3 regions of the Streptomyces sp. SCSIO 30461 genome follow, and region 2 is predicted to be linked to each of the others. Evidence: riboswitches for the same ligand, from Rfam matches in the RefSeq annotation. Region 2 holds a riboswitch; each other region holds the start of a gene.
What was found. Region 2 has a riboswitch for cobalamin ahead of cobN (cobaltochelatase subunit CobN). Riboswitches for the same ligand answer to the same signal wherever they lie in the genome.
Positions count from the first base shown of each region.

Region 1: another riboswitch for cobalamin. It lies ahead of V1460_RS15665 ((2Fe-2S) ferredoxin domain-containing protein); the one in region 2 lies ahead of cobN (cobaltochelatase subunit CobN).
Region 3: another riboswitch for cobalamin. It lies ahead of V1460_RS24510 (cobalamin biosynthesis protein); the one in region 2 lies ahead of cobN (cobaltochelatase subunit CobN).

Region 1 covers NZ_CP146101.1:3,550,310-3,553,577, forward strand. The annotation lists gene V1460_RS15660 (glycoside hydrolase family 15 protein) at 1-1,129, opposite strand, end outside; cobalamin riboswitch at 1,467-1,669, shown strand; gene V1460_RS15665 ((2Fe-2S) ferredoxin domain-containing protein) at 1,709-2,098, shown strand; gene V1460_RS15670 (ABC transporter substrate-binding protein) at 2,194-3,228, shown strand.
Region 2 covers NZ_CP146101.1:8,015,660-8,018,927, reverse strand. The annotation lists gene V1460_RS36050 (precorrin-8X methylmutase) at 1-441, opposite strand, end outside; gene V1460_RS36045 (cobalamin biosynthesis protein CobG) at 438-1,766, opposite strand; cobalamin riboswitch at 1,813-1,951, shown strand; gene cobN (cobaltochelatase subunit CobN) at 1,988-3,268, shown strand, end outside.
Region 3 covers NZ_CP146101.1:5,468,914-5,472,181, reverse strand. The annotation lists gene V1460_RS24515 (cobyric acid synthase) at 1-251, opposite strand, end outside; gene V1460_RS24510 (cobalamin biosynthesis protein) at 248-1,252, opposite strand; cobalamin riboswitch at 1,284-1,438, opposite strand; gene V1460_RS24505 (hypothetical protein) at 1,602-1,823, opposite strand; gene V1460_RS24500 (inorganic phosphate transporter) at 1,858-3,108, opposite strand.

The DNA.
Region 1 (3,268 bases), 4.5 Mb from region 2:
CTTCGCCGTACATGTCCAGCTGGAACTGCATCCATGCCTCGTTGCCGACCCGCACGGGACGGGAGCCGCGGTAGCCGCCGAGATGGTCCAGGCGGGTCTCGTACAGGGCCCTGTCCCCTGAGACGCCGTACATCGTCCGCAGTTCCTTCGCACTGCCGGCTGTGGTCTCCAGCAGCCAGTCGGCGAAGTGGCGGGCCTCGTCCGTGTAGCCGGTTGCGGTGAGGGTGGCGAGTACGGCCGTGGCGTCGCGGACCCATGTGTAGCGGTAGTCCCAGTTGCGCTCACCGCCGATCTCCTCCGGCAGCGAGGTCGTGGGCGCGGCGATCACGGCCCCGGTGTCCGCGTAGACGAGCCCTTTCAGCACCAGCAGACTGCGCACCACCGCCTCCCGGTAAGGGCCTCGGTAGGTGCACCGGGCGGCCCACCTACGCCAGTACGCCACCGTTGCCTCGACGCGGTCGGCCAGCTCCCGGGCGCTGAGCGGCTCCGGCTCGGGCGCGCCTGGGAGCAGCCGGGTGAGGACCACGTCCACTTCCGCACCGGCGGGGACGGTGGCGTGCGACACGAAGCCGTCGTTCCCCGTCTGCCGGGCCGAGGGTTCCAGTGGGCCCAGACCACTCCGCAGCAGCAGCACTTCGCCGCCACCGGAGGCCCGGAGGGCTCCGTCCGGTGCAGGCGTGAAGGATGCATCGGACCGTGCGTAGTCGAAGGCGGGGAAGAACTCCAGGGTGAGGCCGACCGCGCCCGACACACCGTGAACGTGCCGCTGGAGCACGTGCCCCGGTGGTTTGCGGGCCGGGTGGCCGGGCCGCGCCGGGTCCACGTGGACGGGCAGGCAGTCGGTGACCGTGACGACGCCGCCCGACGTACGAAACGTGGTCTCCAGGACGTTGGTGTCGGGGAGATAGCGCCGAGTCGACGTGTACGCGTCGGTCGTGGGGGCGATGCGGAAGTGCCCCCCGCGTTCCCGGTCGAGTATCCGCGCGAAGACGGAAGGCCCGTCGAATCTGTGGAAGCAGGCCCACTCCACCGACGCGTCGCGTCCGACGAGTGCCAGCGAGTGCCCGTCGCTGAGAAAGGCGAAGTCGGAGATGGGCGGGAATCCCTCGGCACTCATGGATGCGTTCACGCTCGCTCCCGGCTCGCCCGGGATACGTCCGCTGTGGCCGGGCCGACCGTTGTTTTCCCAGCCTACGCCCGTGCCGTGGTCCCGCAATCCGGGCCGCGCACACCTGCGTCGAACCGGCGTCGAACCGTGCCGCGAAGGCCGGGACCGGACAGATCGAGGGCCCCGTGGGGATGGCACCGTGCCGCCTTGTCCGGTGGCGCGGACCGTTCGGCGTGAGCGCGGACCGTCCCGTTCGTACACGAGGTGTTTGAGAGCACACGGAGGTGCACGGCGCGAGCGGCCGTGGTCGCGTGATGCCCGCGTGCCACATTTCGCCACCGGCCGGTACGCACCCGGGGTTATGGCCTGTCGTGTGCGTCTGTCATGATGTCAGGCGAAAAGGCGACGGCGGAACGAGGAAGCCGGTGTGAATCCGGCGCGGTCCCGCCACTGTGATCGGCGAGCGGACCCCGAACAGACCACTGCCCGGATGCGGGTGGGAAGGTCGGGACGAGCATCGACCCGAGAGCCAGGAGACTCACGCGGTCGCCTCCTCGAAGTGACTGGGGCGGATTTCCCCGGAGAGGAGGGCTCGTCGGGATGCCCAGAAGACCATCGACAGCCGGTCCGGTTCCGTGCCGGGTCGTGGTGTGCCGGGACTGCTGCTGTGGCAGCGCCAAAGTGACCGGTGTCGACCACGGCGAACAGATCGCGCGCCTCGCCGAAGAGGCGCCGGTTCGCGTCTCGGACTGCCTCGACGTGTGCGACCAGGCCAACGTGATCGTTGTGCAGCCCTCGTCGGATGGGCGTGCAGCCGGTGGCCGGGCGGCCTGGTTCGCCCTCGTCAACGACACCGCCGCCACTGAGGGCATCGCCGCCTGGGTGCGGGCGGGTGGACCGGGCGTCGCGGCTCGGCCCGTCCTCCTCGATGACCACGCCTTCGCCCCGCCTCGGCGCGCCCGCTCCGAGATGCCCCGTGGCGCGCGCTGAGTCGCGGCCACCGCTCTTTCCACCCTCCTGAGTCCGAGCGCTCCCGGCCGATGCCCGGACGCACAGGACCACTCCTGCGGGAGAGGACCTTCCACATGATGGGCCGGCGCCCGGTATCCCTGCTGTCGGCCATGGCCGCGGCCTTGCTGATATCCGGCTGCGGAGGCACCGTGGAGCGGAAGGAGGCCCCGTCAGCCGATCACGCTGCCAAGGGGTTCCCGGTCACCGTGTCCAACTGCGGTGTGAAGACGACCTATCAGCGTCCGCCGCAGCGTTCGGTGTCGATGAACCAGCACGCGACCGAGGTCATGCTGGCACTGGGGCTGGAGAGGTCCATGGTGGGAACCTCCTGCCTCGACGACAGGATCCTGCCGGAGTACCAGGGCGCCTATGACGGGATCAAGGTCCTGGCGAAGGAGTACCCCTCGTTCGAGGCACTGCTGGCCGCCGAACCGGACTTCGCCTACGGCGGTTTCGCCAGCACCTTCGACGAGAAGGAAGGGCGTGGCCGCGACGCTCTCTCCAAGGCCGGGATCAACTCCTATCTGAACATCGAGGAGTGCCCGTCGGGGCCGGTGACCATGGCCGCCATGGACCAGGAGATCCGGAACGTGGCGAAGATCTTCGGTGTGCCGGACCGGGCGGAGCTGCAGTTGAAGAAGCTCCACGGCACCCTGGACAGCGTCGAGGACAGACTCGCCGACACCGCGCCGATGAAGATCTTCGTCTACGACAGCGGCGACAAGACCGCATTCACCGCCGGTGGCGCCGGCATCGGCAATGAGATGATCAGGCTGGCCGGCGGGATGAACCTCTTCACCGACCTGGACAAGGCGTTCGGTGACGTGTCGTTCGAGCAGGTGGCAGAGCGTGCGCCCGAGGCGATCGTCATCTACGACTACGGCGACCAGTCGGTCGAGGACAAGAAGAAGTTCCTCCTCGCGAACCCGGCGCTGAAGGACGTACCCGCCATCAAGAACAAGCGGTTCGCCGTGCTGCCGCTGTCGTCCACGGTGCTGGGCGTCCGGGTCCCGTCCGGCGTGGATTCCCTATGCCGAGGTCCGCGTCCTTCCGGACGAATTCCACCGGCCGTTCGACCTCCGTCGTCAGCCGGTCACACAGGGCGCTGAGATCGGCCCCGTAGCAGGGGCCGAAATCCAGGGCTCGGGA
Region 2 (3,268 bases):
GAACAGCGCGGTGGGCGCGTTGCCGACGGCGACGACCGCGCCGTCCAGGCGGTCGCGCCACAGTTCGAGCGCGGCCGCGCTGCGGGTGGTGCCGAGCTCGGCGGCGAGCGCCGGGACCTTCGGGTCGGAGAGTGTGCAGACCACGTCGTTGCCGGCGGGCAGCCGCTTGCGGGTGACGCCGCTGGCGACCATCTGCGCGTCGCACAGGATCGGCGCACCGGCGCGCAGCGCCTCGCGGGCGCGGGCCACCACGCCGGGTGAGTAGGCGAGATCGCGGACGAGGTCGACCATGCCGCAGGCGTGGATCATCCGCACCGCGACCTGGCTGACGTCGGCGGGGAGCGCGGCGAGGTCGGCCTCGGCGCGGATGGTGGCAAAGGACTGGCGGTAGATCTCCGCCCCGTCCTTCTCGTAGTCGAACACGGTCTTCTTCTCGCTCATCTCGGTGGACAGGTACGGGAATCGGTACGGGCTGCGGCGACGGCGCCGGCGAGCCGCGCACCGGGCGATACGGATACGGATACGGGGCTGCCGTGGACGCTCACCCGGTAGGTGCCGTCCGGGGAGGCCAGGACATCCACGTAGTCCCCCCGCGGATGGCCGCAGCGGCGCTCGCAGCCGGACCAGTACACGGGGATGCCCTGGCCGTCGACCGGGGTGGCCTCGGCGTCGGCCCTGACGTCGGCGAGGGACTTGGCGCATCCGGGCCGCCCGGTGCAGGCGCCGACCCCGTACCGGGGCGAGTCGGTGCCGACGACGAACCCGGCCCGCCCGAGTGCGTCCAGCCGCGCTCGGGCGGCGGCGGCATCCGTGAACCCCGGCACCACGACCCCGCGCCACGGAGTGAGCCGGACGCCCTCGGCGGGCGCGGGCAGCAGCGCCCGCGCCTGGGCGGAGCTGAGCCGCCCGAGCGGCGCGACCGCGGACACCGCCCAGCCGCGCGGGCCCGCCACGATCCCGGGCAACGGACCTGGGACGTACCCGGGCAACGGACCCGGGTACGAGGGCCCGGCCGGAGGGACCGGCAGAGCTTCCGCCGCCACCCCCGCCCGCTCAAGCCGCTCGCCCACCGCGAGGTGCAGCCCGGCCGGCAACTCGCGTACGCGCCAGGCGCCCGTACCCGCTTCGGCCGACGCCGCCAGGAATGCCCGCGCCGCCGCGAGCGCCGCGCGCGGCGCGTCGGAGCCGGCCACACGGAAGGCGTGGCGGGCGATCCGCAGCACCGCTGCGCCGCCTTCGCCTGCGAGCAACGTCACATCGGCGCCGAGCCCCGCCACATCGCCCCGCCCGTCGTCCAGGGCGAACAGGAAACGGCCCGAAAGAGCCGCCGTCCACTCGCTGCCGCACAGCAGTGCGTCCAGTTCGCGGGTCCACAACTGCACGTCGGCGAAGCCCAGTCCGTCCAGTCCGGCAAGCGGCGATGCCACCACGTTGCGAACCCGCTCATGCGTTTCGGACGGCAGCAGTCCGGCATCCCGCAGCAGGGCCGCGAGCGGTGCCCCGCAGGCGTCCGAGAGCCCGCGCAGCTCCAGATTGCCCCGGGAGGTGATGCTGAGCGATCCATCGCCCAGCCCATCCGAAGCCGCGGCCAGCACAGTAAGCTGATGTTCCGTCAAAAAGCCGCCAGGTAGGCGCAGTCGGGCCAGCCGTCCATCATCGGCCGAGTGCAGCCGCAACGCTCCGGGGCAGGCGTCGCCCCGGTCCCGTATGCGAGGTTCGCCCGGGTCCGCGGGGCTTGTGGGTGTGGGCGGCATGGCGGCGAGCATACCCACGTCGTTCCGGGCAGCCGCTGTGTGTTCCGGGGGCAGCCTCTACTATTCAGGCGGCATGGGGTCTCAGGGCCCCGGGGAGGAAGCCCGGTGTGATTCCGGCGCGGTCCCGCCACTGTGAGCCGGGCCGGTGACGAACGGCGGCCTGGTGAGTCAGGAACTCCCGCCGACCACGACCACCCGGGGCGCGGAAACCCCGAGGAAGGCCTGCGCACGCGATGACGCAAGCGAAGACGACTACGCACGCGAACCCGGCGGACGCGCCGACGATCCTGCTGCTGTCGACCTCCGACACCGACCTGCTCAGCGCCCGCGCCTCGGAAGGCCCGGTCGCGTATCGCTTCGCGAACCCCTCCCGGCTCCCGGTCGGGGGCACCTCCCAGGCCGAAGGCTCCGGGGGAGGCATACTCGGCATGCTGCTGGAGGGCACCAGCCTGGTCGTCGTACGGCTGCTCGGCGGTATCCGCGCCTGGCAGGAGGGTCTGGACGTGCTGCTCGCACAGGACCGGCCGGTGGTCGTCCTCAGCGGTGAACAGGCCCCCGACGCACAGCTGATGGAGACCTCGACCGTTCCGATCGGCATCGCCGCCGAGGCCCACGCCTACCTCGCCCACGGCGGCCCGGACAACCTGGCGCAGCTCGCCCGCTTCCTGTCCGACACCGTGCTGCTCACCGGCCACGGTTTCGAGCCCCCGGCACCCGCGCCCACCTGGGGCCCGCTGGAGCGCGAGGCGAAGGCCGCAGGCAGCGCCGACGGCCCCACCGTCGCCGTGCTCTACTACCGCGCCCACCACATGAGCGGCAACACCGCCTTCGTCGGCACCCTCTGCGACGCCATCGAGGACGCGGGCGGCCGAGCGCTGCCCCTGTATGTGGCGTCCCTGCGTGCTCCCGAGACCGAGCTGCTCGACCGGCTGCGCGGCGCGGACGCCATCGTCACCACGGTGCTCGCCGCGGGCGGCACCAAGCCCGCCGAGGCCCAGGCGGCTGAAATGAATCTCGCGGCGCGAAGTGCCTCGGACAAGGGTGGTGGTGGGCTACGGGCGGGCGACGAGGCCTGGGACGCGGGCGCGCTCGCCGCGCTCGACGTGCCGGTGCTCCAGGCGCTGTGCCTGACCGGTTCGCGCAGTGCCTGGGAGGAGAACGACGAGGGCCTGTCTCCGCTGGACGCCGCGAGCCAGGTCGCGGTCCCCGAGTTCGACGGGCGCCTGATCACCGTCCCGTTCTCCTTCAAGGAGATCGACCAGGACGGCCTCCCGGCCTATGTCGCCGACCCCGAGCGCGCCGCCCGTGTCGCCGGGATCGCCGTACGCCACGCACGGCTGCGCCACATCCCCAACGCCGACAAGCGCCTCGCGCTCGTCCTCTCCGCCTACCCCACCAAGCACTCCCGCATCGGCAACGCGGTGGGCCTCGACACCCCGGCGTCGGCCGTCGCCCTGCTGCGCCGACTCGCCGCCGAGGGCTACGACTTCGGTGCGGAGGACATCCCGGGCCTC
Region 3 (3,268 bases), 2.5 Mb from region 2:
CTCCCCGGTTTGAGCAGCACCGGGTTCATCAGCGCCGACGGCTCCACGCGCGCCGCCTGGGCCTGCATGGCCTGGGCGCGCCCGATCTCGGCTCCCTCGCGGGTGACGAAGGAGTTGAGCGACATGTTCTGCCCCTTGAAAGGGGCGACCTTCACTCCCCGGCGCACCAGCCAGCGGCAGATCCCCGCCGTGACGACGCTCTTGCCCGCGTCCGACGTGGTCCCCGCGATCAGCAGTCCTCCGCCGCTCACTTCCGCCTCCCCCTCATGGTCGCCGCCGCTCCCAGACCGAGTCGTGCGCCTGCGCACACCGCGAGGGCCAGCAGCCCCACGCGGCGCGACAGCCGCACCGCGCGCTCGATGTCCGCCACCCCGACGGACCTGCCCGGGGCGTTGAGCACGGGCCGGTGCTCGACGCGCCCGCCGTACGAGAGCGTCCCCCCGAGACGTACCCCGAGCGCGCCCGCGAACGACGCTTCCACCGGACCCGCGTTGGGACTGGGATGCTTCGCGGCATCCGCACGCCAGGCGCGTACGGCACCGCGCGGGTCGTCGCCCGCCAGCACCGCGAGGCCCGCGGTCAGCCGGGCGCCGGGCCAGCCCGACACGTCGTCGAGCCGGGCCGACGCCCAGCCGTAGCGCCGGTAGCGGGGCGACTTGTGGCCCACCATGGCGTCCAGGGTGTTCACGGCACGGAAGCCCACGAGGCCGGGCACTCCCGCGACCGCGCCCCACACCAGCGCGCCGACCACGGCGTCCGAGGTGTTCTCGGCGACGGATTCCACGACGGCGCGGGCGATTCCCGGACCGTCCAGGGCTTGCGGATCACGGCCGCACAGATGAGGCAGCCTTTCCCGTGCGGTCTCGATGTCGCCCGCTTCGAGTGCTCCGCCGATCGCCCTGGCCTCCCGGCCGAGCGTCGTACCGCCGACGACGGCCCAGGTGGCGGCGGCGGTCAGAGCCAGGGAAGCCGTACGGGAACGGCGTACGGAAGCGGCCGCCAGCGCAGCCGCGGTGATCGCGCCCCCGGCGCACACCGCTGTGTGCAGGGCGCCCCAGCCGCGATGGTCGCGCCAGAGCCCGCGCTCGACGGCACTCGCGGCCCGGCCGAAGACGGCGACCGGGTGGCCACGGCGGGGATCGCCGAAGAGCAGGTCGCCGGCGATTCCGGCCGTCGCACCGTACGCGAACGTGATGGCAGGGACAGCGACAGCAGGGACAAGTCCCCCCGGCGCCCGCTGCTCGGCAGGCATGTTCGTCCTCACTCAGGGTCCGCGCCCTGGCTCGACGTGATCCGACGGTAGAGAGTTCCTGGCTTCGGCACACGCCCCGGTGAGGGGGTGGATGCCGTGACAGTGGCGGGACCGCGCCGGATTCGCACCGGCTTCCTCTTCTGCCGCCGTAAGTGGCCCCGGAAGTCCACCATGGGCCGCGAACACCCGTCAACTCGCCGCTGACCTGCGACGGGACCGTGTGCGCAGGCCCACATCGGGGTTCCGACGGGTACATACACGCCGGGAGCCGGACACCCCTCGGGGGTGTCCGGCTCCCGGCGTGTTGCTGTGCCGACCGACCGTCGTTACCGGTCGCCCGGTCCGGTCGTCAGGCCACGATCAGATAGATCCCGTACGCCACGGCCGCTGCGCACAGAGCGAAGCAGGCGTACGCGCCCGTGCGCGCAAGGCCAGCGGAGCCTCCCTGCGCGGCGGCTGCCTCCTGCTTGGAGAGGCCCGCGATGCCCAGAGTGAACAGGCCCACCAGGGCGACGGTCACAACGAGACTCACGCCGAAGACGGAGCCCAGAGCTGCCCAGTCGATCTTCATGCTGATTCGCTTTCCCTTACTTCCCTTACTTCCCTCACACCGAAGCGGCGGGGGCGGGGGCGGACTCGCCGGCAGGAGCCGGGATGGTGGCCTTCAGCTCTTCGGCCGTCGCGACGGTGGGCGGCGGGGTCACGGCCGCGATGGCAGTGGTCACCACACCCGGAGCCCCGGTGTCCCCGGCGGTCTCGTCCGCGGTGACGTTGGTGTGGTCGATCGGCTTGCGGCGCGACACGGCCCAGATGGCGCCCGAGCCCGCGACCAACAGGACGGCGACGGCGACTGTGCCCCAGGTGCCCTGACTGGTGAGGAACTCGGCAGCGGCGGCGACCAGGCCGGCCGCCGGAAGGGTGAGGCCCCAGGCGACGAACATCCGGGTGGCGGTGGACCAGCGGACCACACCGCCCTTGCGGCCGAGGCCCGCGCCCATCACGGCGCCGGAGCACGACTGGGTGGTGGAGAGCGAGAAGCCCAGGTTCGAGGAAGCGAGGATGACCGTCGCGGCGCTGGTCTGGGCGGCGAAGCCCTGCTGCGGCTGGAGGTCGGTCAGTCCCTTGCCCATGGTGCGGATGATCCGCCAGCCGCCGAGGTAGGTGCCCAGTGCGATGGCCAGACCGGCGGAGACGATGACCCACATCGGGGGGTTGGAGCCCGGGACGAGGACGCCGCCGGTGACCAGAGCCAGGGTGATGACCCCCATGGTCTTCTGGGCGTCGTTGGTGCCGTGCGCCAGGGAGACCAGTCCGGCCGAGGCGATCTGACCCGTCCGGTAGCCCTTGGTGGTCGCCTTGTCGTTCGCCCCGTTGCCGATCTTGTACGTCAGCCTGGCGGCGAGGAACGCCGCGAGACCGGCGACCACCGGCGCTGCGACGGCGGGGATCAGCACCTTGGTGACGATCGTCCCGTAGTTGACGGCCGAGAAGCCTGCGGACATCACGGCTGCGCCGATGAGGCCGCCGAACAGGGCGTGCGACGAGCTGGACGGCAGACCGAGCAGCCAGGTGAGGAGGTTCCACAGGATCGCGCCGACGAGCGCGGCGAATATCACTTCCGTGCGGATGCCGTCTTCGCTGATGAGCCCGCCGGAGATCGTCTTGGCGACCTCGACGGACAGGAAGGCGCCGACGAGGTTCAGCACGGCGGACATGGCCACCGCCGTCTTCGGCTTGAGCGCCCCGGTCGAGATGGTTGTCGCCATCGCGTTGGCGGTGTCGTGGAAACCGTTCGTGAAATCGAACACGAGAGCGGTGATGATCACGATCCCGAGGAGAAGCGTGATGTTTTCCATTTACCCAGGCTTCTATTGGACGTCAGTGGCCGGTCGAACGTAGGCAACCTGAGTGAACGGAAGGTGAACTCAGCACGGCTCAGGAGTGACTCCTGGAAGGGTACGGCCGTTCCGCTTGCGGGGGGAGGCTCGTGCGGCGCGGATTTCCCTGGTCCCTGAC